3 regions of the Kitasatospora sp. NPDC092286 genome follow, and region 3 is predicted to be linked to each of the others. Evidence: riboswitches for the same ligand, from Rfam matches in the RefSeq annotation. Region 3 holds a riboswitch; each other region holds the start of a gene.
What was found. Region 3 has a riboswitch for cobalamin ahead of ACIQIB_RS21840 (HoxN/HupN/NixA family nickel/cobalt transporter). Riboswitches for the same ligand answer to the same signal wherever they lie in the genome.
Positions count from the first base shown of each region.

Region 1: it holds a riboswitch for cobalamin, as region 3 does, so the genes downstream of both, ACIQIB_RS05865 (CoA-acylating methylmalonate-semialdehyde dehydrogenase) here and ACIQIB_RS21840 (HoxN/HupN/NixA family nickel/cobalt transporter) in region 3, are expected to answer to the same signal.
Region 2: it holds a riboswitch for cobalamin, as region 3 does, so the genes downstream of both, ACIQIB_RS09105 (ribonucleoside-diphosphate reductase subunit alpha) here and ACIQIB_RS21840 (HoxN/HupN/NixA family nickel/cobalt transporter) in region 3, are expected to answer to the same signal.

Region 1 covers NZ_JBIVRD010000004.1:1,797-11,646, reverse strand. Annotated here, with positions in the region: gene mmsB (3-hydroxyisobutyrate dehydrogenase) at 1-871, opposite strand, end outside; gene ACIQIB_RS05875 (enoyl-CoA hydratase/isomerase family protein) at 874-1,950, opposite strand; gene ACIQIB_RS05870 (acyl-CoA dehydrogenase family protein) at 1,950-3,092, opposite strand; partial or broken gene ACIQIB_RS05865 (CoA-acylating methylmalonate-semialdehyde dehydrogenase) at 3,101-4,599, opposite strand; cobalamin riboswitch at 4,808-4,998, opposite strand; gene ACIQIB_RS05860 (PucR family transcriptional regulator) at 5,086-6,687, opposite strand; gene ACIQIB_RS05855 (serine hydrolase) at 6,684-7,499, opposite strand; gene ACIQIB_RS05850 (hypothetical protein) at 8,183-8,665, shown strand; partial or broken gene ACIQIB_RS05845 (transposase) at 8,783-9,010, opposite strand; gene ACIQIB_RS05840 (CGNR zinc finger domain-containing protein) at 9,036-9,575, opposite strand; gene ACIQIB_RS05835 (MFS transporter) at 9,757-9,850, shown strand, end outside.
Region 2 covers NZ_JBIVRD010000007.1:53,455-63,304, reverse strand. Annotated here, with positions in the region: gene ACIQIB_RS09145 (helix-turn-helix transcriptional regulator) at 1-34, opposite strand, end outside; gene ACIQIB_RS09140 (DUF6879 family protein) at 31-558, opposite strand; gene ACIQIB_RS09135 (hypothetical protein) at 542-733, opposite strand; gene ACIQIB_RS09130 (hypothetical protein) at 982-1,254, opposite strand; gene ACIQIB_RS09125 (ATP-binding protein) at 1,251-1,682, opposite strand; gene ACIQIB_RS09120 (helix-turn-helix domain-containing protein) at 1,913-2,770, shown strand; gene ACIQIB_RS09115 (DUF397 domain-containing protein) at 2,773-2,997, shown strand; gene ACIQIB_RS09110 (ribonucleotide-diphosphate reductase subunit beta) at 3,060-4,076, opposite strand; gene ACIQIB_RS09105 (ribonucleoside-diphosphate reductase subunit alpha) at 4,076-6,505, opposite strand; cobalamin riboswitch at 6,669-6,800, opposite strand; gene ACIQIB_RS09100 (glycosyltransferase family 39 protein) at 6,873-8,573, opposite strand; gene ACIQIB_RS09095 (glycosyl hydrolase) at 8,570-9,664, opposite strand; gene ACIQIB_RS09090 (glycosyltransferase family 2 protein) at 9,670-9,850, opposite strand, start outside.
Region 3 covers NZ_JBIVRD010000021.1:28,759-38,608, reverse strand. Annotated here, with positions in the region: gene nusB (transcription antitermination factor NusB) at 1-82, opposite strand, end outside; gene efp (elongation factor P) at 87-650, opposite strand; gene ACIQIB_RS21845 (aminopeptidase P family protein) at 734-1,840, opposite strand; gene ACIQIB_RS21840 (HoxN/HupN/NixA family nickel/cobalt transporter) at 1,924-3,090, opposite strand; cobalamin riboswitch at 3,122-3,315, opposite strand; gene ACIQIB_RS21835 (metalloregulator ArsR/SmtB family transcription factor) at 3,397-3,780, shown strand; gene ACIQIB_RS21830 (hypothetical protein) at 3,843-5,540, shown strand; gene ACIQIB_RS21825 (YcxB family protein) at 5,537-6,097, opposite strand; gene ACIQIB_RS21820 (AMP-binding protein) at 6,136-7,734, opposite strand; gene ACIQIB_RS21815 (LysR family transcriptional regulator) at 7,948-8,928, shown strand; gene ACIQIB_RS21810 (regulator) at 8,936-9,850, opposite strand, start outside.

The sequences.
Region 1 (9,850 bases), on a different contig from region 3:
TGGTGTTGATGACCGCCGAGAAGTCCAGCCCGGCACCCTGGTCCGCGGCGAACCCGGCGTACAGCTCGGCCGCGTGGGAGCCCAGTTCCACCGGAACACCGGCGGCCTTCGCGGCGTCGGCGGCCAGGCCGAGGTCCTTGGCCATCAGCGCGGCGGCGAAGCCGGGCCGGTAGTCCCGGTTGGCGGGGCTGGCGGGCACCGGACCGGGCACGGGACAGTTGCTGGTGAGCGCCCAGCACTGGCCGGAGGCGGTCGAGACCACGTCGAACAGCGCCTGGTGGCTCAGGCCGAGGTGCTCGCCGAGGACGAAGGCCTCGCTGACGGCGATCATCGAGATCCCGAGGATCATGTTGTTGCAGATCTTCGCGGCCTGCCCGGCGCCGGACGGGCCGCAGTGCACGACCTTGCGGCCCATCGCCTCCAGGACCGGCAGGGCGGCGGCGAAGTCCTCCTCCGCCGCGCCGACCATGAAGGTGAGGCTCGCGGCGCTCGCACCGGTCACACCGCCGGAGACCGGCGCGTCCAGCGCCCGGTGGCCCGCCGCGAGGGCCGCCGCGTGCGCTTCGCGGGCGTCGGCCACGTCGATGGTCGAGCAGTCGACGAACAGGGTTCCGGGCTCGGCCGCGGCCAGCAGTCCGCCGTCCCGGTAGAGGTCGAGGACCTGGCGGCCCGCGGGCAGCATGGTGATCACCAGCTGCGCGTCGGCCACGGCGGCCGGCGCGGAGGCGGCGGCCGGCACGCCGGCCGCCTCGGCGCGGCGCAGGGCGTCGGGGTCGAGGTCGAAGCCGGTCACCCGGTGGCCGGCCCTGACGAGGTTCGCGGCCATCGGGCCGCCCATGTTGCCCAGTCCCACGAAGGCGATCGTGCGGATGGTCACCAGCGTTCCTCCCATGCGGTGGTGGTGCCGAGGCCCAGCTCCTGCGGGCCCAGCGGGGTGAAGAAGCGGTCCACGTCGTCCTCGGTCACGGCCTCCAGGGCCGGTGGCGACCAGCGTGGGGAGCGGTCCTTGTCGATCACCTGGGCCCGGACGCCCTCGACCAGGTCGGGCGAGCGCAGGGCCGCGCTGGAGACCCGGTACTCCTGGTCCAGGACCTGCTCCAGCGGGCCGAGCCGGCGGGCCCGGCGCAGCGAGCGCAGGGTCACCTTGAGGGCGGTGGGCGACTTGGCGGCGATCTGCTCGGCGGCCTCCTTCGCCGCGCCCTCCCCGCTGGCGCGCAGGCGGTCGAGGATCTCCTCGACCGTGTCGGCGGCGTAGCAGTGGTCGATCCAGTCGAGCTGTGCGGCGAGCGGGCCGGCGGGGACGGGAGCGGCGTGGCGGTGCACCGCGGCGGTGACCTCCTCCTCGGTGAGCGCGGCGAGGAACGACGGCAGCTTCGCGGCGGGGACGAGGAGGTCGGCCAGTCCGCACAGCAGCGCGTCGCCCGGTCCGGCGGTCGCGGCGGTGAGTGCGAGGTGGGTGCCGAGTTCGCCCGGGGCGAGGGCGAGCAGGTAGGTGCCGCCGACGTCGGGGACGAAGCCGATGCCGGTCTCGGGCATGGCGATCCTGGTGCGTTCGGTGACGACGCGGACACGGCCGTGGGCGGAGATTCCGACTCCGCCGCCCATCACGATGCCGTCCATCACGGCGATGTACGGCTTGGGGTAGCGGGCGATCCTGGCGTTGAGGCGGTACTCGTCGCGCCAGAAGCCGAGGGAGGCGGTGCCGCCGGCCCGGGCGTCCTCGTAGATGGCGCGGATGTCCCCGCCCGCGCAGAGGCCGCGCTCCCCCGCGCCGGTGATGACCACGGCCGCCACGGTCTCGTCCTGCTCCCAGCGGGCGAGGGCCTCGTCGATCCGGCGGACCATCGGGTGGGTCAGCGCGTTGAGGGCCTTCGGCCGGTTGAGGACGATCCGGCCGATCCGGCCCTCGCGTTCGAGGAGGACGTCCTCCTGTTCCGTCCCGGTGTTCATCAGGCGGCCCCGGTCAGGCCGCGGGCGACGATGACGCGCATGATCTCGTTGGTCCCTTCGAGGATCTGGTGCACCCGCAGGTCGCGGACGATCTTCTCGACGCCGTACTCGGCGAGGTAGCCGTAGCCGCCGTGCAGTTGGAGGGCGCGGTTGGCGACCTCGTAACCGGTGTCGGTGGCGAAGCGCTTGGCCATCGCGCAGAGGTGGGGGGCCTGCGGGTCGCCGTCGTCCAGCGCGGTGGCGGCGCGCCAGAGCAGCGACCTGGCGGCCTCCAGCTCGGTCGCCATGTCGGCGAGCTGGAACTGCAGGGCCTGGGCGTGCAGGAGCCTGGCGCCGAACGCCTCCCGTTCGGCGAGGTACTTGGTGGCCCGTTCCAGTGCGTCCTGGGCCCCGCCGAGGGAGCAGGCGGCGATGCCGAGCCGGCCGCCGTCGAGGCCGTTCATGGCGATCCGGAAACCTCCGCCCTCCACCCCGAGCAGGCGGTCCGCGGGCAGCCGGACGCCGTCCAGGACCACCTGGCGGGTGGGCTGGGCGTTCCAGCCCATCTTGCGCTCGTTGGGCCCGAACGAGAGTCCCGGATCCCCGCGTTCGACGACGAACGCGGAGATGCCTTGCGGCCCCTCGCCACCGGTGCGGGCCATCACCACGTACACCTGCGAGGACCCGGCGCCGGAGATGAACTGCTTGACGCCGTCCAGGACGTAGTGGTCGCCGTCGCGGCGGGCGCGGGTGGTGAGTGCGGCGGCGTCCGAGCCGGCGCCCGGCTCGGTGAGGCAGTAGCTCGCCAGGTCGCGCATCGAGCAGAGGCCCGGCAGCCAGCGGGCCCGCTGCCCGGGTGTGCCGTGGCGGTCGATCATCCCGGCGACCATGTTGTGGATGGAGGTGTAGCCGGCGATGGAGGGGCAGCCGGTGGCGAGGGCTTCGAAGGCCAGGACGGCGTCCAGCCGGGTCAGGCCGGAGCCGCCGCACTCCTCGCGGACGTGGACGCCGCCGAGCCCGAGAGCGGCCGCCCTGGCGAGGACGTCCACGGGAAAGTGCTTGTTCTGGTCCCACTCCACCGCGTACGGGGCAAGGCACTCCTGCGCGAAGTCCCTGGTGGTCGAGACGATGGCGAGCTGATCCTCGGTCAGTTCCCTGTGCACAGCGGCCCTCAGCCCATCGTGGGGATGGTGAAACTCGCGCCCTCCTTGACCCCGGAGGGCCAGCACGAGGTGACGGTCTTGGTCCGGGTGTAGAAGCGGATCGCGTCCGGCCCGTACTGGTTGAGGTCGCCGAACCCGGAGCGCTTCCAGCCGCCGAAGGTGTGGTACGCCACCGGCACCGGAATCGGCACATTGACACCGACCATACCGGTGTTCACCCGCCGGGAGAAGTCCCGGGCGGTGTCGCCGTCCCGGGTGAAGATCGCCACCCCGTTGCCGTACTCGTGCTCGCTCGGCAGCCGCAGCGCCTCCTCGTAGTCCGCGGCGCGGACCACGCACAGGACCGGGCCGAAGATCTCCTCCTGGTAGATCCGCATCCCGGGGGTGACGCGGTCGAAGAGCGTGGCGCCGAGGAAGTAGCCGCCCTCGTACCCGGGCACGGTCAACTCGCGTCCGTCGACCACCAGTTCGGCGCCCTCCTGGACGCCGAGGTCCAGGAGGCCGCGCACCCGCTCCAGGGCGTCCCGGCTGACGAGCGGGCCGAAATCGGCCTCGGGATCGTGGGCGGCGCCGACCTTCAGCGCGGCGATCCGCTCGGTGAGCCTGGCGACCAGGGCGGAGGCGGTCTCCTCCCCCACCGGCACCGCGACGGAGATGGCCATGCACCGCTCGCCGGCGGAACCGTAGCCCGCACCGATCAGCGCGTCGGCGGCCTGGTCGAGATCGGCGTCGGGCATGACGATCAGGTGGTTCTTGGCACCGCCGAAGCACTGCGCCCGCTTTCCGCGGGCCGCCGCCGTGGCGTACACGTACTGGGCGACCGGCGTGGACCCGACGAATCCCAGGGCCTGCACCCGGGGGTCGTCGAGCAGGGTGTCGACCGCCTCCTTGCCGCCGTTGACCACGTTCAGCACGCCCGGCGGCAGGCCGGCCTCCAGGAACAGCTCGGCCAGCCGCAGCGGCACCGAGGGGTCGCGTTCGGACGGCTTGAGGAGGAAGGCGTTTCCGCAGGCGATGGCGGGTGCGGCCTTCCAGAGCGGGATCATCGCGGGGAAGTTGAACGGGGTGATGCCGGCGACCACACCGAGCGGCCGGCGGAGCGAGTGGACGTCGATGCCGGGGCCGGCGCCGTCGGTGAACTCGCCCTTGAGGAGGTGCGGCACGCCGGCGGCGAACTCGACCACCTCCAGGCCGCGTTGCAGGTCGCCGTGGGCGTCGGCGACGGTCTTGCCGTGCTCGGCGGAGAGCAGTCGGGCCAGCGGCTCGCGTTCGGCCTCGACGAGTTGCAGGAAGCGCAGCAGCACCCGGGCGCGACGCTGCGGGTTCCAGCCGGCCCACTCGGTCTGGGCCTGTTCGGCGTCGGCGATCGCCGCCTCGGTCTCGGCCCGGCTCGCGAGCGGTACCCGTGCCTGGACCGTGCCGGTGCTGGGGTCGTACACGTCGCCGAACACCCCGGACGTACCGGGACATGCTTTCCGCCGATGAAATGGGTGAGTTCACGGACCATCACAAGCCTGCTCTCGTCAGGATGTCAGGTGGGATCCGAGGGAACCGGGGCACGGCGGCACGCCCGCCCGACACGCAGGTGTGCGGGACGCGGGTGCTGCCGGGCGCGGCGAGCCGTCAGGGTGACGTGCGTGCCGCGACCGTCGCAGGATCACCAGGGCCAGGAAGGACACAGACCGGTGCCATGCGTGTTTGCTCCATCCTCGTGGACAACACGGAACACCCGCAGTCGGTATCCTGACTCCCGGATCAGCGCGCGCCACCCGGCCTTCCCGGCCGGCTGCCAGTGGCTGGTACTGCGGTGACGCGCTCCCCGGTCACAGTGGCGGGACCGTGCCGGACTCACACCGGCTTCCCTGCACTGCGGGCCTTGTCCACGACCATATAGTCGGACGTCCTAGCAAGTCCAGGGTGCCGCTCCCTCCGGCTCCGCCCCGAAGCTCCCCCGAGCGGCGACCCGCGGCCCGTACGCAGAGCCGCGCCCCGGTCAGGGGGTGGGCGGGGTGAGGCGGAGGTGGAGCATGGCCTCGAAGCGGGCCCCGGGGTCGGCGAGGTCGAGGTCCGCCACCTCGGCGAGGCGCTTGAGCCGGTAGCGGAAGGTGTTGGGGTGGATGTGGACGGCGGCGGCGGCCGCGACGACGTCGCCGAAGGTGTCCAGCCAGGCCGCGAGGGTCTCGGTGAGCGCGCTGTGGTGTTCGGCGTCGTAGGCCCGCAGGCGGGCGACGGGGTTGTCGGGGAGGTCGTCCTCGGCGTGGACCCGGTCGGCGAGTTCGAGGAGGAGCGACGCGACGTAGACGTCGGAGAGATGGGCGACGCGGTGCGGCGTGCCGCCGGCGGTGAGCACCCGCAGGGCGCGGTCGGCGTCGGCCCGTGAGCGGGGCAGCTCGCCGGGGTGGGCGGCGAGCCGGCCGAGGCCGATGACCGCCGGGACGCGGGGGGCGATCCGGGAGAGGAAGGTGTCGGCGACCCGGACGGCCGCCTCGTCGGAGCCGCTCGGCAGGACGGCGTAGGTCACACCGCCGAGCGAGGCGGTGGCGGCGCGCGGGTGGACGGCGGCCAGGTGCAGGGCGAGCGCCTCGCCGGAGCGGTGGCCGGCGGCGAGCAGGTCGGGGGCGGAGGAGTCGCCGAGCACCGTCAGGGCCAGGACGCAGGCGGGCTGGGCCGTCAGCCCGAGCCGGGCGGCGGCCTGCGGTGCGGCGGCGCCGCCTTCGAGGACGGTGGCCAGCAGGTCGGCGCGGAGCCGGTGGCCGACGTCCTCGCCGGCCCGGCGGCGCAGCAGGTGGAGGGCGGCGACCTTCGCGGCCTCGGTCAGGGCGTGCTCGCCGTCGGGGCCCAGGCGGTCCTGGACGACCACCCAGATGGAGCCGAGGATCTCCCCGCCCGCCCGGACGGCGATCGCCACCCGGGGTTTGTCGGCGACGCCGTCGACGTAGAGCGGGCCCTCGCTGCGGTAGAGCGCGTGGAAGGCGCCCCGGGCCTCCAGGTCGCGGAGTTTCTCGGCGGGGACCTGGCGGTCCAGGATGGTCGCGATCCGGGCCGGGTCGCCCTCGTCCTGGCGGCTGGAGAAGGCGAGTACCTTGCCGCCGCGGTCCTCGACGGTGACCGGCCCGTCGAGGAGGGCGGCGATCGCGTTGGCGAGGGCGAACAGATCGCCGGAGAGCGGGCCGCCGACGTCCTCCCCGGCGCCCGCCAGGTCCTCGCCCGCGAACTCGTCGACGGCCAGCAGGGCCCGCAGCAGGGCGGCGACCTGGGCCCAGGAGGCGCCCGGGGTGAGGCCGAGGACGGGCACGCCGCTCCCGGCGACGGCGACGGCGACGGTGTCGTCGACGGCGACCGGCGAGCGGACGATCACGGCGGCCGCGCCGAGGCCGGCCGCCCGCTCGACCAGGGCGGCGACGGCCGGCGCACCGGCGACGCCGACGCCGAGGACGACGGCCCCGGGCAGCCGCGCGGGCTCGTCCATCGGGTCGTGGATGAGCACCCCGCCGACCGGTCGGACCGGGTCGGGGTCCCCGGCCACGACCTCGACCAGCGTCGATCCCAGGTCGGTCAGGATGCGGCCGAGGACGGCCCGCACGGTCGGGATCATGCGGTCACAGTAGGCGGGTTCACCACCGACGACGGCTCCGGGGTGGACGGTGCCGTCGCCCGCAGTGCGTCGACCGCGATCCGGGCGGCCCGGCCGATCGCCCGGTCCGCGCCGGGGTCACGCTGCCGGGGCGTCTCGGCCCGGGTGAACACCGCCACCGCGTACCGTCCGCCGTCGGGGTGCTCGACCACCCCGGCCTCGTTGCGCCAGCCGGGCAGGGTGCCCGTCTTGCCGGCGATCCGGTAGCCGTCCTCGAAGCCCGAACTGAGCCGGTGCGGCCAGATCTGACGGCCCATCACCGACCTGACCTCGGCGCAGGCCTCGGCCGGGCCCGCCTCGTCGCGCCAGATCTGGGCCAGGAGTTCGGCCGTGTCGCGGGCGGTGCCCCGGGTGGTGCGCTCGGGCACGCAGACCGACAGTGCCATCGTCTGCGCGGGGGTGAGGGCGGCGAGCCTGGCCTGTGCCTCCTCCTCGTCGGCGGCGCCGAGGTCGGCGAGCAGTGAGCCGATGAGGTCCGCGCAGCCGCCGACCAGGTGGGTCCGGTCGCGGCCGAGCCCGGCGAGCAGGGCGTTGACCCGGTCGAGGCCGACCCGGTGCAGGACGACGTCGGTGGCGGCGTTGTCGCTCGTCGTCAGCATCAGCAGGACGAGGTCGCGCAGGCTCAGCTCGACCGGGTCGGCACAGCCGGAGGTGCCGATGCCGCCGTCCCGCAGCGGCGGGGGCACCGGATGCCATTCGGTGCGTTCCAGCCGGCCGGCGGCAAAGAGGGCGAGTTCGCCGAATCGTGAAGGGGTAGGCCGGTGAACCCGCACGCTCGTGCAGTCAGATAGGTCGTCATGCAGACGGGTTCGCTGTCGGCAATGGTAGGCGGCCGAGGCGAATTGGAGGTGCGGAGCCTATGGATCTGCGACTACAACGGGTCTCATGACGGTCTTCTACTGCTCCAAGTGCGGCATTGCGCTCACGCCCGACTTGACGGCGCTGTCCGACGTTCCGATCGTCCCGGACCTCGACAGTGCTCGGCCCAAGGGAGCACGCCAGGCGTCTCCGACTGTGCCGCGGGGTCACTATGCGATCGAGCGCGAGCCGTGGGGAGCGCCTTTCGTCCGGCAGGAAGACCAAGACAACCCGGTACCGGGCTATCCTCGGGGACCGCTCATGGCCACCGAGGAAGGCTTCGTCGTCTCGGCTGGCGTCCGCGACACGGTCGTTGTCCACCCTGATGACGCCCCCGGCCTGCAGCCGCTGCCAGGGTGGGAGAACAGCACCAGTTGCTGCGGCCCGAACGGAACCGAAGGACCCAACCGAGCCTGCCCGTGTGGGGTCCGGATCGCCACTCTCGCCGCAGATTGCTCCGGGCCATACGAGCTGCACCTTGACCCGGTCCGGACGTACGCCTTCGACGGGGCAAGGCATGACGTCTGATACAGCGGACCGATCCAGGTGATCATTTAATGAGCCGCACTGAGCTGCGGGGCCGTGACAACCTGTGGCCGTGCTTTTGAGTGATCACGCGAGCAGCGTTGAGCTCCGTCCGTTGCGCTATCAGTTTGCTGCGGTCCGAGGCGACTCCTACGACGACAACTGGCTGGTCATTGGCGGGTCGGTGGCCACTCCCGAGGGCAGTTGGTCCTTTGCTGATCCATGTCTGCTGGCTCATGAAGCCCGTCAGGTGTCCGCGTGGCTGCGGGCGGTGGCCGCCGGGACGGTGGCGGTGACGGGGCCCGATGCCGAAGGCTGGCTGTCTCCGGACACATGGTTCGTCGAACCGGTCCTTGCCGTGAGCCTCGCTGATCGAAGCGACAGCGGGGCAGTGATTCGTGTTCACCTCTCCCTTGAGGCAGCGCCCCCATGGCAGCAGGGAGATGACGGGGCGGACATCTACCAGCACTTCGTGGAGATGCGGCTGGATACTGCAGCACTGCTTCGCGAGGCCGACCGATGGGATCTTGCTCTGGACTCCTTCCCGGCTCGCTAGTAGGGCTTTGTTAGGTGGTGTCGCAGGGCTGCCATGGGGTGGGTTGTCGGCAGGTGGGGCAGGTTCCGGTCCAGGTGGCCAGCAGATGTTGGAGGAGGTCCAGGGCCTGGTAGAGGGTCAGGCCCTGGCAGGGACTTTTGGGCAGGTCCGCCGTTCGGTCAGGAACAGGTGGGCGGCGGTGACGAGGGTGACGTGGCGGTGCCAGCCGGTGAATGAGCGGCCTTCGAAGTGGTCGAGTCCGAGGGTGGTCTTCAGCTCGCGGTAGTCGTGCTCGATGCGCCACCGTAACTTCGCGAGGCGGACCAGATCCCGGGCCGGGATGCCGGCGGGCAGGTTGGATATCCAGCACAGGAACGCGGCCGACCGACGGCTAGATCGTCTGCCGTTGCCGGGACGCGTAGGACCGGCTCTTGTTGCGGTTCCCGCACACCTTCATCGAGCACCAGCGGCGGCTGCGGTTCTTCGACACATCCCAGAAAGCCCAACCGCAGGTGTGCTCTGCGCAGCGCTTAAGTCGGGCAGCATCCCCGGTCGTGACCAGCTCACTCCACGCGATCGCCAGCGTGGCCAGCGGCCCACACTCCGCCGGTAGCTCCGCCGCAGGGGTCAGTGAGCCGCGCACCGTGACCAGCACAGGGTGTTCGGCCAGCACCCGGTCCGCCGCGGCGAGCAGTTCCGCGTCGGGGGTGTCGCCGACATGGGCGCCCAACTCCTCGCGGATGCCTGCGCGAAGGGTCACATAGTTCTCGTGCACTTCGGTGGGGATCTCGCAGGGTGCGTCGAGCAGGCCGCGGTCCTTCAGCCAGTCGGCCAGTCCGGCCGGGGTGGCGATCTCATCATGTGCCTCTTCCACGTCGACCGTGTTGGCGAACGCCTCCACCAGGACGGCTGAGGCCGGTGGCTCCAGCATTGCGGGTCACCTCCTACAGGTTTCCACCACTCTACCGCCTAAACGTTTTACCGGTTGCGCGATGGCGGGGGTGTACGTCAAAGTGATCTCACCGGCTAAAGCGTTAGGTAGTTAGGGGATGGTCATGGCCACAGCGGTGCCTGAACGAACGCAGACCGACAAAAGCCTCGGCACGTCGACACTGGGGCCCTGCGCCCCACCAGACCCTGGTCGCCGCAACACCGCTGTCCTGGTCGGCTTCACCGCCGCGACCAACCTCGCCGACGGCGTGATGA
Region 2 (9,850 bases), on a different contig from region 3:
CCCGCAGTGCTGCCCCGAGCCGTGTTCTGTTCACTCGCCGTGTTCGGCCCACCATTCCGTGAACGGGACGGATTTCGCCATCGCAATGTCACGGTATGCCTTGAACTGGGCGATCCGGCTGCCGGTGAGGAATCCAGTTCCGCGATACTTTCCGTTGCCGTCATAGTTCATCTCGGCAACGGTCTCGTCATCAAAGAGCCAGAAGTCCGGCGCCTCGGGAACAGGGTTCTCCTGGCCTGTGGTGTCGAGGATGAAGAACTCTTCACCAGCCGCCATGTTGCGGTGGTATCCCCACGCGAGCTCGAACCGGAGGTAATCCGTGAGCGGGCGAGAGAGGACGTGCACCCGATACATGCGCTTACCGGCCTGGGTGGCATCGGCTACGGTCGTGACCCAGCCAGCGGACTTGTAGCCCTCCGGTTGCTCCTCGCCTGCGAGGAAGGCGTGATAGGCGTCCACTCCGCCGGACTGGCTGTAGTCGTCCAGCGTTTCCAGCCGGAACGCCTCTCGATTGAAATTCGAGAACCAGTCTCCGAGGGTCCTAGATGAGGTTGTCACGGATGGCCTTTCGAACGAGTTCAATGGGAATTTCGACCAGCGTCTCGTGCGCCGGAATCTTAAGATCGTGCTCGGTCAGATGCTCGCCCTGGACGGCGAGGGTGCCTCGGTCCGTCAGGTAGAGCGTCGGGCACTCGCCCTCGTCGCAGGAACCCACAAGCCGTGTCAGCTCCACGTTGTCTCCTCGCTCGGTCTCCCGACGATGCTCCCGAGTTGAGCCGGGCGCAGGCAAGAGGTTCGCGTTTCCGATACTGGAAACCAGCTCAACTTCGAACAGGCACTCAAAAGTTCAGCTACGACGGTGCCGCTTCTGTGGCGGACCCTTGCGGGGGGCAAGGGTCCGCCGGAACGGATGGCTGTGGCTCGGCCGTGGTGGTGCGGCGTCGAAGCAAGGTGCAGGCCCCGCGGGCGGGGCGGGGGAGTTCAGGGCTGGTGGGTGGTGATGGTGATCGGGTGGGCGGTCCAGTCGGTGAGCTCGCCGATGCAGAGGGTCATGCTCCAGAGGCCGCCGCGGGTGAGGCAGCGGGCGACACCGTCGCCGCCGCCGGGGCCGATGCAGAGGCGGATGAAGTCGCGGTGGGCCGCGCGGATCGGGCGCGTTCGGACGTGCTCCCAGAGGACGGGGAGCGCGTGGTCGAGGCTCGGGAAGACGGTCGGGAGCATGATGCCGGTGATCTCGGCCCGCACGGCGTTCACGCGGCGGCCTCGGCGGGGGCGGAGATGTGGCACCAGATGAACTTGCCGATGCCGCCCGCACGCGGGCAGCAGCCCCACTGGGCGGCCAACTCCTTGACGAGGAACAGCCCTCGGCCGGATTCGTCGGAGGTGGAGGTGGTTCGGAGCGCGGGCTTCTCGCTGTCGGCGTCGTGGACTTCGATGCGCAGGAGGTTTTCGGAGAGTCCGAAACGGATCTGGATCAGGCGGCCCTGGGGCGTACGGGCGTGCTGCACGGCGTTGGCGACCAGCTCGGAAAGCAGCAACTCGCCGGTGTAGAGCAGGTATTCGACGCCCTGGTGGTGGGCGAGGAAGTGGTGCAGCTCCTGGCGGGCCGCGCCGGCGGACTTTCGGTGCCGGGGGAGCCAGCAGGCGTGTTCGGTGGGGGCGGGGGAGACGGTTTCAGGCATGGCGGCGCCACCTCTGAGGGGTGAGGGGTGAAGACGACTGAAGAAGGCATGGGGATGCCCGGGTGATGAGCCCACAATCATCACGCTGTGTCGAATGGTGAGCTACGTTGAGTAGCATGCTCCTGGGGGCTTCCAAAGTGCAAGTCCCCACTTTGGAACCGGTCAAAGATTGTTGTCGGGTGGCAGGGGAGGGCAGACTGGCAGATCACAGAAGTGGGGAGGTCGCGACGGTGCCCGTGAACCGGAATCCGACAGTTCGGCAGCGACGGCTGGCTCGAACGCTCAAGGAGCTGCGGGCGGAAGCGGATCTGACGATTGCCCAGTCGGCTCGGCAGCTTGCCTGCGCCGAGAGCAAGATCAGTCGAATCGAGGCCGCGCAGTCAGGGATTCGGTTGGTGGATCTTCGGCTGCTGCTCGACCTGTACGGGGTGGTGGAGTCGGCGACCCGCAGCAGGCTGGAGGCACTGTCGCGCGAAGGTCGTCTGCGTGGATGGTGGGACCGCTACTCGGACACGCTGTCGCCGCTCTATGCCGACTACATCGCGCTGGAATCCGACGCGTCGGACATGTACAGCATCCAGACGTTCCTGGTGCCGGGACTGCTGCAGACGGAGGACTACACGCGTGCGGTGGTCCGTGCCCAGATAGAGGATGCGACCGCGGAGCAGGTCGAGCGGCTCACGAAGGTTCGTCAGGAACGGCGGGCAGTGCTGACGCGGGAGGCGCCACTTCGCATGTGGGTCGTTCTCTCGGAATCCGTGCTGAAGCATCGGATTGGTGGCCGGTCGGTCATGCGGGAGCAACTCGACTTCCTGATGGCGAGTGCCGAACAGCCGAACATCAACGTCCAGGTCCTGCCGGAGGAATCTGACGTTCACGCTGCACTCTTCGGCCCTGTTGCCATCCTGAGCTTCCCCGAGGCGACAGAGACGGATGTGGTGTACGTCGACAGCCTCCTCAGCACGCTCTACATCGAGGAGCCGGAGGAAGTGTTCAAGTACACCAACCTGTTTCGCCGTGCTCTGGCGGAGTCGCTGCCGCGCACCGAATCGGCCGCACTCATCGAGCGTGCAAAGGACAAGGTCTAGAAATGGTGAGTATGTTCCTGCCGTCTGTTTCCGCTGCCGGACTTGAGTGGTGCAAGTCCTCCTACTCCGGCGCACAGAGCGATTGCATCGAGGTGGCCAGTGGTCTGATCGGCGCTGTGCCCGTACGTGACTCCAAGGACCCGGACGGGCCCGCGCTGCTGTTCGCGGCCGAGGCGTGGTCGTCGTTCCTCGCCGGGGTCAAGGGCGGGGAGTTTCCGTCCCTCTGAACCAACAGCGCTGCCCCGCACGGCCACAGGCCGTGCGGGGCAGCGTCGTCTCGTCTTCTTCTTTAGAAGTCGTCGTCGAAGGCGACCGAGCCCTCGACCGCCACCTGGTACGCCGACACCCGGCGCTCGAAGAAGTTGGTCAGCTCCTGCACGTTCTGGAGCTCCATGAAGCCGAACGGGTTGGTCGACCCGTACCGGATCGGCAGACCGAGCCGCGCGAGGCGCTGGTCCGCCACGGCCTCCAGGTACTGCCGCATCGACTCGGTGTTCATGCCGGCCAGGCCGTCGCCGCACAGGTCCTGGGCGAACTGGAGCTCGGCCTCGACGGCCTCCTCCAGCATCTCCGTCACCTGCTTGGCCATCTCGTCGTCGAAGAGGTCGGGCTCCTCCTCGCGAACGGTGTCCACGACCGACATCGCGAAGTCCATGTGCATGGACTCGTCGCGGAACACCCAGTTCGTACCGGTGGCCAGGCCGTGCAGCAGACCACGCGACCGGAACCAGTACACGTACGCGAACGCGCCGTAGAAGAACAGCCCCTCCACACACGCCGCGAAGCAGATCAGGTTGAGCAGGAACGCCCGCCTGTCCTCCTTCGTCTGCAGCGAGTCGATGTGGTCGACCGCGTTCATGTACTTGAAGCAGAACTGCGCCTTCTGGCGGATGGAGGGGATGTTCTCCACCGCGTCGAAGGCCGCCGCGCGGTCCTCGGGGTCGGGCAGGTAGGTGTCGAGCAGCGTCAGATAGAACTGGACGTGCACGGCCTCCTCGAACAGCTGCCGGGACAGGTAGAGCCGGGCCTCGGGCGAGTTGATGTGCTTGTAGAGGCTCAGCACCACGTTGTTGGAGACGATCGAGTCACCGGTGGCGAAGAACGCCACCAGCCGGCCGATCAGGTGGCGCTCGCCCTCGCTCAGCTTGGCCAGGTCGGCGACGTCGGAGTGCAGGTCCACCTCCTCGACGGTCCAGGTGTTCTTGATCGCGTCGCGGTACCGGTCGTAGAACGACGGGTAGCGCATCGGGCGCAGGGTCAGCTCGAAGCCGGGGTCGAGCAGCATCTTCTGGCGATCGTCGGACATTACTGGCAGGCCTCGCAGGACTCGGGGTTCTCCAGGGAGCAGGCCAGGGCGGCCTCCTCCTCCGGCGTGAGGGTCGGGGACGCCACCGGGACGGGGGCGGCGGCGCGGGCGGCGCCCGAGGCGGCCTGGGCGATCCGGGTCGCCGGGCGCGAGCGCAGGTAGTAGGTGGTCTTCAGACCGACCTTCCAGGCGTACGCGTACATCGAGCTGAGCTTGCCGATGGTGGGCGCGGCCATGAAGAGGTTCAGCGACTGGCTCTGGTCGATGTACGGCATCCGGGCGGCGGCCAGGTCGATCAGCGCGCGCTGGGGCAGCTCCCAGGCCGTGCGGTAGAGCGAGCGGACCTCGGCGGGCAGCCAGTTGAGGTCCTGGACGGAGCCGTTGGCGTCGCGCAGCGCGTCCCGGGTCTGCTGGTCCCAGACGCCGAGCTCCTTCAGCTCGCGCACCAGGTACGGGTTGACCTGGAGGAACTCGCCGGAGAGGGTCTCGCGCTTGAACAGGTTGGAGACCTGCGGCTCGATGCACTCGTAGACGCCGGCGATCGAGGCGATGGTCGCGGTCGGCGCGATGGCCAGCAGCAGCGAGTTGCGCAGGCCGGTCTCGGCGAGCCTGGTCCGCAGGGCGGCCCAGCGGTCGGCCCACTCCGGAGCGGCGCTCGGGAAGTGGTCGATGTGCAGCTCGCCGCGGGCGGCCCGGGTCTCGCCGTACGCCTCGTGGCGGCCCAGCTGCTCGGCCAGCTCGCTGGAGCGCTCGTACGCGGTGAGCATGATGCGCTCGGCGATGAGGGTGGAGAGCCGCTTCGCCTCGGCGGAGTCGAAGTCGATCCGCAGCTGGAAGAAGACGTCCTGCAGGCCCATCACGCCGAGGCCCACCGGGCGCCAGCGGGAGTTGGAGGCACCGGCCTCGGGGGTCGGGTAGAAGTTGATGTCCACCACGCGGTCGAGGAAGGTGACGGCGGTGCGGACGGTGGCGTCCAGGCGGTCCCAGTCCAGCGCGTTCAGCAGGTCGTCGGCGGTGGCGCCGGCGGCGACGTGGGCGCCGAGGTTGACCGAGCCGAGGTTGCAGACGGCGGTCTCGGAGTCGTCCGTGACCTCCAGGATCTCGGTGCAGAGGTTGGAGCTGTGCACCGTGCGGCCGGGCAGCGCGGTCTGGTTGGCGGCGCGGTTGGAGGCGTCCTTGAAGGTCATCCAGCCGTTGCCGGTCTGCGCCAGGGTGCGCATCATCCGGGCGTACAGGGTCTGCGCGGGGATGGTGCGGACGGCCTTGCCGGACTGCTCGGCCTTCAGGTACGCCTCGTCGAACTCGGCACCCCAGAGGTCGACCAGCTCGGGCACGTCGGCGGGGGAGAACAGCGACCAGTCGGCGTTGGCGTTGACCCGGCGCATGAACTCGTCCGGGATCCAGTGCGCCAGGTTGAGGTTGTGCGTGCGGCGCGCCTCCTCACCGGTGTTGTCGCGCAGCTCCAGGAACTCCTCGATGTCCGCGTGCCAGGTCTCCAGGTAGACGCAGGCCGCGCCCTTGCGGCGGCCGCCCTGGTTGACGGCGGCGACCGAGGAGTCGAGGGTGCGCAGGAACGGGACGATGCCGTTGGACTTGCCGTTGGTGCCCCGGATCAGGCTGCCGCGCGAGCGGATCCGCGAGTAGGACAGGCCGATGCCGCCGGCGTGCTTGGAGAGACGGGCGATCTGGGCGTACCGGGAGTAGATCGAGTCCAGGTTGTCCAGCGGGGAGTCGAGCAGGTAGCAGCTCGACATCTGCGGGTGCCGGGTGCCGGAGTTGAACAGGGTCGGGGAGGAGGTCAGGTACTCCAGCCGGCTCATCAGGCCGTACAGCTCGGCCACCTCGCGCACCGACTGCTCGTTGTCGCCGACCGCCAGGCCGCTGGCGACGCGGAGCAGGAAGTGCTGCGGGGTCTCGACCACCTTGCGGGTGATCGGGTGGCGCAGCAGGTAGCGGGACTGCACGGTGCGCAGGCCGAAGTACTCGAAGCGGTCGTCGCCCCGCGGGTCGACGAGCGCGTCCAGGGTCGCGGCGTGCTTGGCGACGAAGGCGGCGGTGGTGTCGCCGATCAGGCCCTCGGCGTGGCCGACCGCGACCGAGGCGGAGAAGGAGACCGAGCCCTGGCTGACCGCCTCGTCGACGATCTCCAGCGCGAGCAGGCGCGCGGCCAGCTTCGAGTACTGCGGGTCCTCGGCGATCATCGACGCGGCGGCGTCCACGGCCAGCCCGCGCAGCTCGGCGAAGTCCGAGCCGGCGTGGCGGCCGCGCAGCGCGGCGGCGGCGACATGGCCGGGGTCCACCTGGGGGAGATCGGCGCTGCGGTCGGTCAGCAGCCGGAGCAGCGCACCGCCGGGGTCGGAGACCGTCGGGTCGACGGGGGCGAAGCTGGAACCCTGGGCGGGCAGGGTGGCTGAGGCAGCGGTGGTCAAGGCGCTCTCTCCTGGCGGCGATCGGCGTCGGTGCATCGGGGTGCCGGACCGTTCGGGGCAGGGGAGCACGGCGCGAACGCCCGGTGGCGTCGCGCGACAGTGTCATCCCCGGCCCGCCCGCGAGGCCCGGACGTGGTGCAGTGCTTCGGGGCCTCTGCGGGGAGGCCGGTGGCACGCCGCCGGCAGGTACTCGGACTCGCGGGCCCTGCTTCCAGAGGCCCGCACACCGCTGCGGGGCAGTCCCGGACTCGCACCGGGTTCCCCTGCGTCGACAGCAGGAGTGAGCATACATCTAGTGGCGGTCGACTGTGGCGGCACCATATGTTGTGGCCGTCGTGTCGCGAGCCCGGACAGGCTCGGCGGGGCGTCAGTGCTTCAGGTAGACCTTGTAGGTGCTGGAGTCGCCCGTCGGCGAGGTGAACTGGGCGATCAGCCGGTACTGTCCGCCGGCGGCCAGAGCGGCCGCCAGGGCGCGGTCCGTGGCAGCCGGCGCGGTGCTGTCGAGGACGACCATGGTGAACCAGCCGTCCCGGATGGCGGCCGCGCTGCCGTCGTCGCCGTGGTGCTGCACCCCGGCGGCGTCCCGGTAGTCGGTCCCGTTGCGCGCCGAGACCCACTGCTCAGGTGTACTGACGGTGCCCAGGTAGTACTCGGCGAGTCCGTCGACCTCGGTGAGGTAGCGGCCCTGCGGTTCGGCGTGCACCCGCAGGACGGCGAGCAGCCGCCCGGAGTCGGGCCCGTTCTGGTAGCGCAGCGCGGACTGTTCGAGGCCCAGCGCGAGCAGGGCGACCCACACCAGGATGCCCAGCTGCGGGTGGCGGAAGTGCGCGCCGACCAGCCGGGTGAGGCCGACCCCGGCCAGCGGGGCGGCGAGCAGCATCCCGAAGCCGAGGTGGCGGAACATCGCCCCGGAGGAGCCCAGCGCCAGGTGGATCGCCGGGACCAGCAGCGCGGTGGCGGTCAGCGCGGTGCCCAGCAGCGCGCGCTGGGCCCGGGTGGTGGTGACGCCGCCGTTCTCCGGGGACTCGTGCATCTGCTCGCGGCGGACGTAGGCGATCGTGCCGGCCACCGCGAGGACGGTGAACAGGCCGCCCCACTGGACGGTGTCCAGGAGGATCCCGCCGACCGTGCGGCCGGCCTGGCCGCGGGCCGGGGACCATCCCGCGATCGTGCCGAGTACGCCGAAGGGGAGCAGCGCGCCGGCCGTGCCGGCGGCGAGCAGCAGCGCGCGCAGGGCGGCCGGGCCGAGCCGCCGGTGCGGCCAGGCGGTGGCCAGCGCGAGGGCGGCCAGGGCGGGCATGGCGAGCGTCGAGGCGTACGCGACCGCGCAGGCGAGGGCGGCGGCCGGTGCGGCGAGCAGGACCAGGGCCACCGGGCGGCGGGCGGTGAACACCGTGATCCAGGCCGCGAGGGCGACCAGAAGAACGGCCGGCGCCTCGGGGGCGGCGTAGAAGCCGACGACGACGGTCGACTGCACCACCGCGTAGGCGGCGATGGAGCAGATGGCCACCCGCTCGTTGAAGAGCCGGCGGGTCAGCGAGTACAGCAGCACGGTGGTCAGCAGGGCGAAGCAGAGACTGAGTACCCGGGCGCCGAAGATGCCGTTGGCGTTGGCGGCGGCGCCGGCCAGCGGCGGGTACAGCCAGGGCGAGCCGGGTGTCCGGCCGACCAGGTCGGAGGTGACGGCGGTGCCGTGCAGCAGGTGGGCGAGCTGCTGGCGGCCGGCCACCATGGTCGCGGCCTCGTCGGGGTGCGCGGCGGCCAGCAGGCGCAGCGAGAGCGCGGCCTGGACGATCAGCACGGCGAGCAGCAGACCGCGGGCTATCCAGCGGCGCCGGGGGCTGGGGGCCGGGTCCCAGCCGATCGCGGGGACCTGCGGGATGGTGTACGGCGCCAGCTCGACGGCCTGGTTGTCGTCCTCGGGGGCGGCGGTGCCCCGCTCGGCGGCGGGCCGGGGCAGGGTGTCCGCGTCCGGCCGGGGGCGGCTGCTCCCGGCGCGCGTCGCGGTGCCGCCGGGGGCAGGGACGGGGCTGTCCGGGGTCAGGGGTGGCTCGGAGGCCGCGCTCATCGTGGGTTCCTGATGTCGAAGCCGTAGCGGGGGTCGGCCACGCGTTGCCTGAAGGCGGCGAGGGTGTCCGGGACGGCCTCGACGCGCCAGTCCGCCCGCTTGACGATGTTGAACCAGACGAAGCCGATGACGTCGTCGTGCGCTTCGAGGCCGGAGAAGAGCTGGTCTATGTCCGCGCGCTGGCGTTTGCCCTGCTCCGAGGCGGTCTCGCTGATGAAGAAGGGCTTCTTGCTGAAGGTGCGGATCTCGGCCATGGTGGGCCCGTACAGGGTGTCGAAGGTCTTCGGGCCGGTGCGGGTGAAGTAGCCGGTCATGCCGGCCCAGTCGACGTAGGTGTCGCCGGGGTAGTACGGCGCCAGCCGGGTGTTGGGCGCGGGGTCGGTGATGTTCGGGCTCCAGACCCAGATGACATTGGTCGCGCCGGCCCGGTCGAAGATGTCGTGGACGTGGCGCCAGGCCGCGACGAAGTCCTCAGGGCTGGCGGCCTGCCGCCCCCACGGGTACCAGTCGCCGTTCATCTCGTGCGCGATGCTGACGGCGATGGGCAGGTCGAGCCTGGCCACGGCCTTGGCCACGCCCCGGACGTAGTCGTCGGTCTCGCCGGCCGCGATCCCCGCCAGCGAGTGGTCGAGCGGCTCCCACGCCATGTAGGGCAGGGCCCCGGCCTCGTAGATCCGGCGGACTCCCGCGGTGTCGAAGCCGCCCCGCCAGTGGGCGTAGTACTCCAGGACGTTCGGCTGTTTGCCGATCGCGGCGGTGTAGGGGGCCAGCGCGTCCATCGAGCCGGGCACGTCGGGCAGCGCGGCGCCCAGGTACTTGCCGGCCGGCTTGAGCAGCGGGGTGACGTCGTACGGGACGCCGACCGGGACGGCCTTCGGCTTCGCCGGCGCGCTCGGGGCGCCCGACGCGTTCGGGGTGGCGGCGCCGGGGGTGGCGGCGGCGGCCGGCGCGGGCTGGGCGAGGTCCTCGGTGTCCTGCATCGCGAAGCCCGGGTCCTCGGGGCCGCAGGCGGTGACGAGCAGCAGTGCGGCCGTCAGCAGTGGGAGCGTCAGCCGACGGTACCGGCCGGCCCGTCGGGGGTGGGCGGACATGGCGATCACACAGCTTCCGTGGGGCGCGGTTGGACGAGGACCCGGCCCACGATGGTCGCGTAGAAGAGGCCGGACGCGAGGACGAGGGTGAAGTTGAGCGGGCCCATCGTGAGCATCCGCCATATGCCGATGCCGACCCAGAGCACGGCCGTCCCGCCGCTCCAGACGGTCATGCCGATCCAGAAC
Region 3 (9,850 bases):
GCTGCGGGTCCACCCCGCGGTGGTCGGCCTCGAAGAGGATCTGGAAGGCCCGGGTACGGGCCTTGCTGCGTGCGGCCGACACGGACTTACTTCACCCGGCCGAGGTAGCTGCCGTCGCGGGTGTCGACCTTGATCTTCTCACCGGTCACGATGAACAGCGGCACCGCGATCTCGGCGCCGGTCTCCAGGGTGGCCGGCTTGGAGCCGCCGGTCGAGCGGTCGCCCTGGACGCCCGGCTCGGTGTGGGAGATCACGAGCTCGACCGAGGCCGGGAGCTCGATGTACAGCGGGGAGCCCTCGTACATGGCCACCAGGGCGTCGAAGCCCTCCAGCAGGTACTTGGCGGCGTCGCCGACGACGGCGGGCTCGATCGTCACCTGGTCGTAGGTGTCCGTGTCCATGAACACGAAGTTCTCGCCGTCCTTGTACGAGAACTGCATGCCGCGCTTGTCGACGTTGGCGGTCTCGACCTTGGTGCCGGCGTTGAAGGTCTTGTCGACGACCTTGCCGGTCAGGACCTCCTTGAGCTTGGTGCGCACGAAGGCCGGGCCCTTGCCGGGCTTGACATGCTGGAACTCGACGACGGACCAGAGCTTGCCGCCCTCCAGCTTGAGGACCATGCCGTTCTTGAGATCGTTCGTGGAAGCCACGGGCGCACTAACTCCTGGATATAGCTGTCAAGGAACCAAGGGTTGCGTCCTGCCGCCCGCAGCAGCCGCCGGGCGGCCGCGGGTCACAGGGCGAGGAGCTCCTTGGTGGTGATGGTGAGCAGCTCGGGCCCGCCCTCTTCGAGGGGGCGCACCACGAGCGTGTCCTCGATCCGGACACCGCCCTTACCCGGGAGGTGGACTCCCGGGCCGACGGTGACCGGCACGCGGCTGTCCAGTTTACCCATGTCCGACGGGCCCAGGCGCGGCGCCTCCCGGATCTCCAGCCCGATGCCGTGCCCGACCGGGTGCGGGGAGGGCTCGGTGTGCCCGGCCGCCTGGAGGATCGCCCGGGCCGCCTGGTCGGGTACGCACTGCTCGACGCCAGGCCCGAGCGCCTCCCGTCCGGCCCGCTGGGCCCGGAACACCAGCCGGTGCAGCTCGACCTGCCAGGGCGCGGGGGCGGCGCCGATCACGAAGGTCCGGGCGGTGGAGACGCCGTAGCCCCGGTACTGGGCGCCGAGCACGACGGTGAGGAAATCGCCCTCCTCCACCCGGCGGTCGGTGGGCTGGTGGGCCTGCTGACCGGAGTGGCTGCCGGTGCCGACCGAGACCGGGAAGGCCGCCCGGTCCGCACCGTGGTCGATCATCCGGCGCTCCAGCTCCATCGCCAGGTGCCGTTCGGTGCGGCCGACCAGGATCGACTCCAGCAGTTCGCCGAGCGCCTGGTCGGCGATCTCGGCGGCGATCCGCAGGTCGGCGATCTCGTGCTCGTCCTTGACCACCCGCAGCCGCTCGACCACCGGTCCGAGGCCCGCCAGTCTGACCCCCTCGGCGAGGCCCGCCACCGACCGGTGCCGGGTGACCGTCAGGTCGTGCTCCTCCACCGCCAGGTCGTCCACGCCGAGCCGCCCGGCGGCCGCGGCGGCGGCCAGCGCGGTGTCCTCCCCCGCCGCGACCGGGACCTGGGTGAGGTCCTCGCCGAGCAGGTGCTCCCCGGTGTCGTCCGGCGGCAGGTCGTCCGGCAGCGCCAGCAGCGCCCGCTCCCGGGTGAGCAGCAGCGTCGCCCCGCAGGGCGCGCACCCGGTCAGATAGCGCACGTTCGCCGGCCTGGTGATCAGCGCCGCGTCGGCCCCGGTCGCACCGCAGTGCTCCCTCAGCCGCTCCCGCCGACCCGCGTACGCATCAGCCATGCGTCGAGCCTACGGAGCGCCGCCCCGATCCGCCCGTCGGGCGGGCCCGACCGGGCCGGGGCCGGGGCCGGGCCGCGCCCGGCTCAGGCCTTGGCCTCCGTGGCCTCCGTGGCCTCCCCGGCCGGCGTCGGCCGGGCCCCCGCGTGCTGGGTCTGCGGGGACCAGCGCCGCTCCACCCCGGCCAGCCGCCAGTAGGCGATCGCCGCGACCCAGACCACCACGAACAGGCCGACGATCACATAGCCGACGTTGTCCAGCGAGAGGTCGGCGATCCACCCGCTGACCGGGTCGGTGAGGTCCAGCTTCTCGTGCAGCACCCCGACCAGCTCGATGGTGCCGATGATGAACGCCACCGCGATCGACAGCCCAGTGATGGTCAGGTTGTAGTACACCTTGCGCACCGGATTGGCGAACGCCCACTGGTACGCGAAATTCATGAACGTCCCGTCCAGCGTGTCGAACAGGCTCATCCCCGCCGCGAACAGCAGCGGCAGGCAGATGATCGCGTACCAGGGCAGACCGGCCGCCGCGCCGGAGCCGGCCATCACCATCAGGGTCACCTCGGTCGCGGTGTCGAAGCCGAGGCCGAGCACCATGCCCACCGGGAACATCTGGCCGGGCCGGGTGATCGAGCGGGTCGCCCGGTTCAGCACCCGGGCGAGGAAGCCGCGCGCGTTGAGGTGCTCCTCCAGCTCAGCCTCGTCGTACCGGCCGGCCCGCATCGACCGGAACACCTTCAGGATGCCGAGCAGGGCGGCCAGGTTGAGCGCGCCGATCAGGTAGAGGAAGGCACCGGAGGCGGTGGTGCCGACCACGCCCAGCCACTTGTGGGTGGTGGAGTCGTCGTCCATCAGCGTGTTGGCCAGCTGCGCCCCGCCCGCCACCAGGGCGGCCATCAGCACCACCATCGAGGAGTGCCCGAGCGCGAACCAGAAGCCCACGGAGACCGGCCGCTTGCCGTCCGCCATCAGCTTGCGGGTGGTGTTGTCGATCACCGCGATGTGGTCGGCGTCGAAGGCGTGCCGCATGCCGAGGGTGTAGGCGGTGATCCCCAGGCCCACACCGAAGACCTGGGTGCCGACCGTGTACTCGTGCGGTGCCACCAGGAATATGAGCGTCCCGAACGCCGCCACGTGCATGGCCAGGATCACCCCCATCAGCCCGGCCGTGCGGATGGTGTCCTGGCGTTTCCAACGGAAAGTGGGCAACACCGACGGTGTCGCCGGGGTGGCGGTTTCGGGCAGGGTCATCTTCGGATCACGCTCCAGCACCTCGTGGAATGGCTTCGTGAGATGCCGTGGCCGGTCTCCTGGCTTACGGGGCTCCCGTACCCGCCTTCCCAGGCGCGCGAGGCGCCCAGTGGCGTCGTGGGTACGGACGACTCCCCCCGATCACAGTGGCGAGGGCCGCTCCGGACTGGGATCCCTGAGGATCCGTCACCGGTCTTCCCGAGCACCACGGCGGGGAACACCGTAGGGCCCGTGGGACACCCTTGCAAGGCTGCGCACCTGCGCAGGTGTTCAGAATCACAGGACGCGGACTGCAAGAATGGGGCCATGCATCTCGTACCGGCCGACCGCGCGGGCCACCGCACCATCGACGGACACCGGGTCTGCGAGGCCATCGCCGCGATCGGCGACACCGCGCACGTCCGGTCCTGGGCCGAGCGGTTCTCGCTGCTCGCCGACCCCGGGCGGCTCGCCCTGCTGCTCGCCCTGCACCGGGCAGGCCCGCTCGCCGTCACCGACCTCGCGGTCGCCACCGGCATGCGTGACCCGGCCGTCTCCCAGGCCCTGCGCCTGCTGCGCACGGCCGGCGTGGTCAGCGGCGACAAGGACGGCCGCGTGGTGCGCTACCGGCTCGTGGACGACGGCATGCGCCCCCTGCTGGACTCGTGTGCCGCCGCCGAGCACCACGAGCCCTCCGCGGCCGCCGGCTGACCGGCCCTCGGGGACAGCCGGACAACCGCCCCCGGCCAGGGGCGGTTCAGTACGATCTTCGTGTGCCGTTCCGCCCGCAGGCCCGCGCCTGGCCCGATGACGACCGCTGGGACACCCGGCCCGTCAGGGCCCGCGTGCTGGCGGTCGCCCGCACCCTCACCTCCGCCACCCGGGTACTGGACGTGCTCACCCTGCTGCGCGGCCAGGACGGCATCCGCCTCTACCTCACCGTCAACCCCGGCTCCGCGTTCGCCACCGGGCTCGACGGCTTCCTCGCCGGCCTCACCGGCATCACCGTGCTGGACTGGCGCGAGGCCACCCGGCGGCGGTTCGACCTCGCGGTCGCCTGCGCGGTGCACCGCTCGATGGCCCGGCTGAAAGCCCCGCTGATCGTGCTGCCGCACGGTGCCGGCTACAACCGCCTGGTCACCCGGTCCACCGGCGACACCGTCTCCGCCGCCGGCCTCTCCCGCCGCGAACTCACCCACTGGGGGCGGGTGTTCCCCGCGGTGATCGGCCTCTCCCACGAGGAGCAGCTCGACCGGCTGCGGATCTCCTGCCCCGAGGCCCTGCCCCGCGCACGCGTGGTCGGCGACCCGTGCTTCGACCGGATGCTGCGCAGCCTGGACGGCCGGGACGGGTACCGCGCCGCGCTGGGCGCCGTGGACGGCCGCCGCCTGGTCGTCGTCAACTCGACCTGGAGCGAGCACTCCCTGTTCGGACGCCACCCCGACCTGCCGCTGCGTCTGGTCGGCCGGCTCCCCGCCGACGAGTACACCGTCGCCGTCGTCCTGCACCCCAACATCTGGGCCCGGCACGACCCCGCGGCGCTGCTCGCCGCCGCCGAACGGTCCGGACTGCGGCTCGTCCCGCCCGACCAGGGCTGGCAGGCCGCCCTCGTCGCGGCCGACTGCCTGATCGGCGACCACGGCTCGGTCTCCTTCTACGGCGCCGCCCTGGAACGCCACACCCTGCTCGTCGCCACCGGCGCCGACGAACTCGACCCCCGCTCCCCCACCTACGCCTTCGGCCAGGCCGCGCCGCCGCTCGACCCCGACGGCGACCTGCTCACCCAGCTGGAACAGGCCCTGGCGAAGCCGGACCGGGCCGCGCTGCGCCCGATCACCGACCGCTCGCTCGGCCGGCAGGGCCAGTCCGCCCGGCTGCTGCGCCCGCTGCTCTACTCCTATCTGCGGCAGGTGGACGAACCGGACGACGAACCTCGCCAGCCGCCGTACCCGCGACCGGTCCCGCTGCCCACGGCCCTGCCCGGCCCGACGGCGTACGACGTCGAAGGGGAGCGCCGGGGCACCGAGGTCCGCCTGCGGCGCTACCCGGTCGGCCCGGACCACCGCGAGGCCCGGGGCAGCTACGCGGTCAGCGCCGAGGAGCCGACGCTCGCGCTGCGTCACAGCGCCGAGGTGATGGCCCGTACCGAAGTCCGCGCCGAACTGCCCGCCGAGCGCTGGCTCGCCGACACCGCGGCCCAACTGCCGGGCCTCGGCGTGGCCGTGGCCGCTCTCGGCAAGGCCCGCCATCTGCTGCGGCTCCGCGGCGGCCTGCTGCTGGAGGCCCACGCCGAACGCCCCTGGGGTGCGGCCACACCGCACCTCGACCCCCTCCTGCTCGGCGCCGCCGTCGCCCTCTGGCTCGCCGACGGCGGCGACCCGGCCGGCCTGCCGGAACACGGCCTCACCGTCCGCACCGGCGACCGCCGCACCCGGGTCGCGTTCACCCGCCGCCCGGGTCAGAACAGCTAGGGCTTCCCGGCCCTGGACAGGTGCCGGTCCAGGACGGCGCGGAGCCGGTCGACGTCGGCGCCCTCGGCGATGCCCCGCTTGGGCAGCAGCGTGAGGCAGGAGGCGTTCCGGTCACCGCTCAGCAGGACGAAGAGCCGGGGCGTCTCGACGAAGCGCGGCGCGGCCTGCCAGGTGAGGGTGCTCGACGACTGCTCGGTGCTGACGGTGACGCCGGAGTCGTCGACGACGGCCCGGTACTCCCCCTTGCCCTCCGTCAGGCGGTGGAACTGCCGCGCCTGGAGCCACGGCAGGGCGAGCAGAAGCAGGGTGACGAGGAGCATCACGACGAGTGAGGAGCTGACGCCCTCGCCCGACGTCACGGACAGGACGGAGCCGACCACCGCGCACACCGCCGCCACGGTCAGCAGCCAACGGGTCCGCCGGCCCGTGGCGGAGATCTTCGCCCGGGCGGTCAGCGCCTCCCGGAAATCCTCCGCGGTCGGTCGGTACGACAGCTCCAGCCGCGTCCCGGTCCGCTGGTCCTCACCCATGTGCACGTCCTTCTCCTTGATCGGCACCGGATGCTAGCGCGCCCTCCCTTCGACCCGCCGACCATTTATCCCTGGTCCGGTTGTCCGTGGTCCGGGCCGAGCGTGGCCCGCAGCAGCTTCCGGTCGGGCTTGCCCGCCTCGGTCAGCGGCAGCCGGTCGAGGACGTGCACGGCGGCGGGCGCGTACATCGAGCCCAGCCGCTCGGTGACGAACCCCCGGACCAGCTCCCGGTCCAGCCGGTGGCCGGCCGCCGGGACGACGGCCACCTGGAGCTCCTCGCTCCCGTCCGCCCGCCGTGTCCCGAACGCCGCGCACTGGGCGACGGCGGGGTGGGCGAGCAGCACCTGCTCCACCTCCGCCGGGTAGACGTGGCCTCCCACCACGATGACCATCTCCTTCAGCCGGTCGACGAGGTGGAGGAAACCGTCGCCGTCGAGGTGCCCCACGTCCCCGGTGCTGATCCAGCCGTCCCGCAGCACCTGCGCGGTGAGGTCGGGCCTGCGCCAGTAGCCGCTCATGAGCATGGGCGTCCGGACGTGGATCTCCCCGTTCCGGCCGGTGGGCAGCACCGCGCCCCGCAGGTCGCGGATCTCGATCTCGACGCCCTCCTGCGCCCGGCCGACCGTGATCCGGCCGTCCGGCCCGGTCACCCCGTGCTCGTGCGGCAGGACCTCGGTGATGTTGCCGGCCTCGGTCTGGCCGTACCAGCCGTACAGGACCGGGCCGAGGAGCTCCGCCGCCCGGTGCAGCCGCTCGGCGGAGGCGGGGGTGCCGCCGTAGAAGACCCGGCGCAGGGCGGACAGGTCCGCGGTGGCCAGGGCCGGGTGGTCCAGGAGTTCGTACAGCAGCGGCGGCAGGAGCCAGAGGTCGGTGATCCGCTCCCGTTCGAGGGCGGTGATGACGTCGAGCGGGTCGAAGCCGGACCGCAGCACGACGGTGCCCCCGGCGAGCAGCGTGGCGTCGGCGACGATTCCGGCCATATGGGCGAGGGCGGTGCAGGCGAGGAAGCGGGGCGGCGGGGAGGGCGCGAGGCGGGCGGCGTGCGAGACCAGCAGCCGGCCGTACGGGCCGTGTGCCATCCGGATGCCCTTGGGGATGCCGGTGGTGCCGCCGGTGAAGCGGATGCACCAGTCGTCCTCGGCCTGCGCGGCGCCCTTCGGCCCGGCGGTGGTCCCGGTGGCCGTCCCGGTCCGGCCCGGGCGGAGCGCCGAACCCGCCACCGCCGCCGGGTGCCAGTCGGTGGGGGCGGAGTCCAGCGTGAGCACGGCCGGTACCCGGACCAGCGCGAGCAGCGCCTCGCCCGCCGTCCGCAGGTCCGGGTCGACGAGCAGCGCGGCGGTACCGACGCTGTCCACGATGGCCGCCTGTGTCCCGGGGGCCGAGCCGAGGCCGAGCGAGACGACCCGGGCGCCGAGGAGATTGGCCGCATACCGCGCGACCAGCGCCTCGGGGCGGTCGCCGACGAGCAGCGAGACGGTGCTGCCGCGGCGCACGCCGTGCTCCGCCAGGGCGGCGGCACTGAGCAGGACGGCTTCGTGGAGCTCCCCGGCCGGGACCGCGCGCCCCTCGGCGGTGATCAGCGCGGTGTGCTCGGGGGAGCGACGGAGGGCGTCGAGGATGCGTTCGACGTAACTCTCGTACGGCGGTGCCGGGTTCTCGGACACGGCGGGGGCCTCCTTCGGCAGGGCGTCCGGCGCGGGCGTGGTGCGGGTCGGTCCGTGGTGCGGGTCGGTCCGTGGTGGAGTCGGGGCACCGGCCGGTCGCGGCGGCCCCTCCTGGAGGCTATGGGTGCCCGGCTCGCCGGATCCAAGACCTGATGCGGCATAAGATGATGTCCTGCGGGTTATGAGGAACGGCCCGACCCGGGGGGGCGGCGGATGGACCTGCTGGCGCTGCGCTGCTTCCAGGTCGTCGCGCGCCACGAGCACGTCAGCCGGGCGGCCGAGGAACTGCGCGTCGCCCAGCCCTCGGTGAGCCGGATGATCGCCCGGCTGGAGACCGAGCTGGGTGTTCCGCTCTTCGACCGCAGGGGCCGCCGGATCCACCTCAACCGCCACGGCGCGGCCTTCCTCCGGCGGGTCGACCGGGCGCTGCGCGAACTCGACGACGGCCGAAGGGAGTTGGCGGATGCCGCAGATGGCGCCGGCGGCACCGTGACGGTGGCCACCGAGACCCTGCTGACCCTCGCCGGGGTGCTCGCCCGCTTCCGGACGGCTCACCCGGACGTCGAGGTCCGGCTGCGCCAGTCCGCCGCCGATGTGATGGTCCGTCAGCTCCGCGACCGCGAGGTGGACCTCTGTTTCGCCTCCCAGCCGCTGGCGGGACCCGCCCTGAGCTCCGTGGTCCTGCTGCGCGAGGAGGTGCTGCTGGTGGTGCCCGTCGGCCACCGGCTGGCGGGGCGGGAGCAGGTCGCGGTGACCGAGCTGGACGGCGAACTGTTCGTCACCCCGCGCCCGGGCCACTGGCAGCGGGTGCTCGCCGACCGGCTCTTCGCCGAGGCGGGTGTGCGGCCGGTGGTCGCCTGCGAGGGCGACGAGCCGGGCGCCGTACTGGAGCTGGTCGCGGCCGGCCTGGGGGCCGCGCTGCTGCCCGCGATGGCGCGCGGCTCGGGCCCCCGGGGCTCCGTCGCCTGGGTGCGGCTGGCGGCCCCCGGCTGCCGGCGGGAGCTGCGGCTGGTCCGCGACGGCGACTCCTATCGCACCGAGGCCGCCCGCCGGTTCGGCGAGTTCGCCGCGCGGCACTTCCGGCGGACCGCCCACGACGGCGCCCACGGCTCCGACTCCCCCGGCCGGACCGGCGCCGGGGCCGAGCGGGGCGACGCCCCGCCCCCCGCAGGCCCTCCGACCGGCCGGCCGTAGCCCTGGGTCAGAACGCCTGGGCTTCGCCCCGAAGCCGCCGCAGCCGGGCCCGGCTGCGGTCGGCCAGCCCGGTGTCGCCGAGTTCGTCCGCCAGCTCGACGAGCAGCGTGTGCGCCTCGCCCTCCTTGGCCGCCTGGCCCAGGGCGAAGGCCCGGTCGGCGCTCTCGCCCGCGTGGACGACGGCCCGGTCCAGCCGGCCCAGGGCCCGGTGGGCGCGGGCCCGGACGAGCGACAGCCGCATCAGCATCGGGGAGTCCGCCGTCCGCCCGGCCGTCGCGGTCGCCTCGTCGAGAACGGCCAGCGCCTGTTCGGGGCGGCCCGCCGCGATCAGTGCCTGCCCGAGGTGATAGCTCTGCACCACCACCCCGTGCGGGTCGCCCTCGTTGGCCTCCCGGGCCAGGGTGAACAGCTCCACCGCCCGCTCCGGACGGCCGTCGGCGAGGCAGAGCAGCCCGTCGGTCTCACGGACCAGGCCGGCCAGCCGCGGCTCGTCCACCAGCGGGAGCAGTGCGGACGCCGCGGCCAACTGCTCGGCCGCGCGGGGGTACTCCTTGCGCCCGTGGTAGGCCCGGGCGAGCTGGTTGCGCATCCGGATCCCGGCGTCCGGGCGGTTGTCCCACTGGGCCGCCTCGACGCCCAGCAGGTGGGACTCGGTCCAGTCGTCGTAGAGCCCGCGGCCGTGGTACAGCGGCCAGAGCGACTCGCAGAGCCGCCACACCTCGCCGTGCCAGCGCTGTTCCGCGGCCGCGCGGACCGCGCCGAGCAGATTGGCCCGTTCGGCCTGGAGCCACTCCATCGCCTCGGCGCGTGAGGCGAAGCCGGGCAGCTCCGCGCCACCGGGCTCCTGGAGCCGCAGCCGGTCACCGAGCACGGCCCGGTCCGCCAGCGCGGCCCGGCCGCGGTAGTACGCCACGATCCCGCG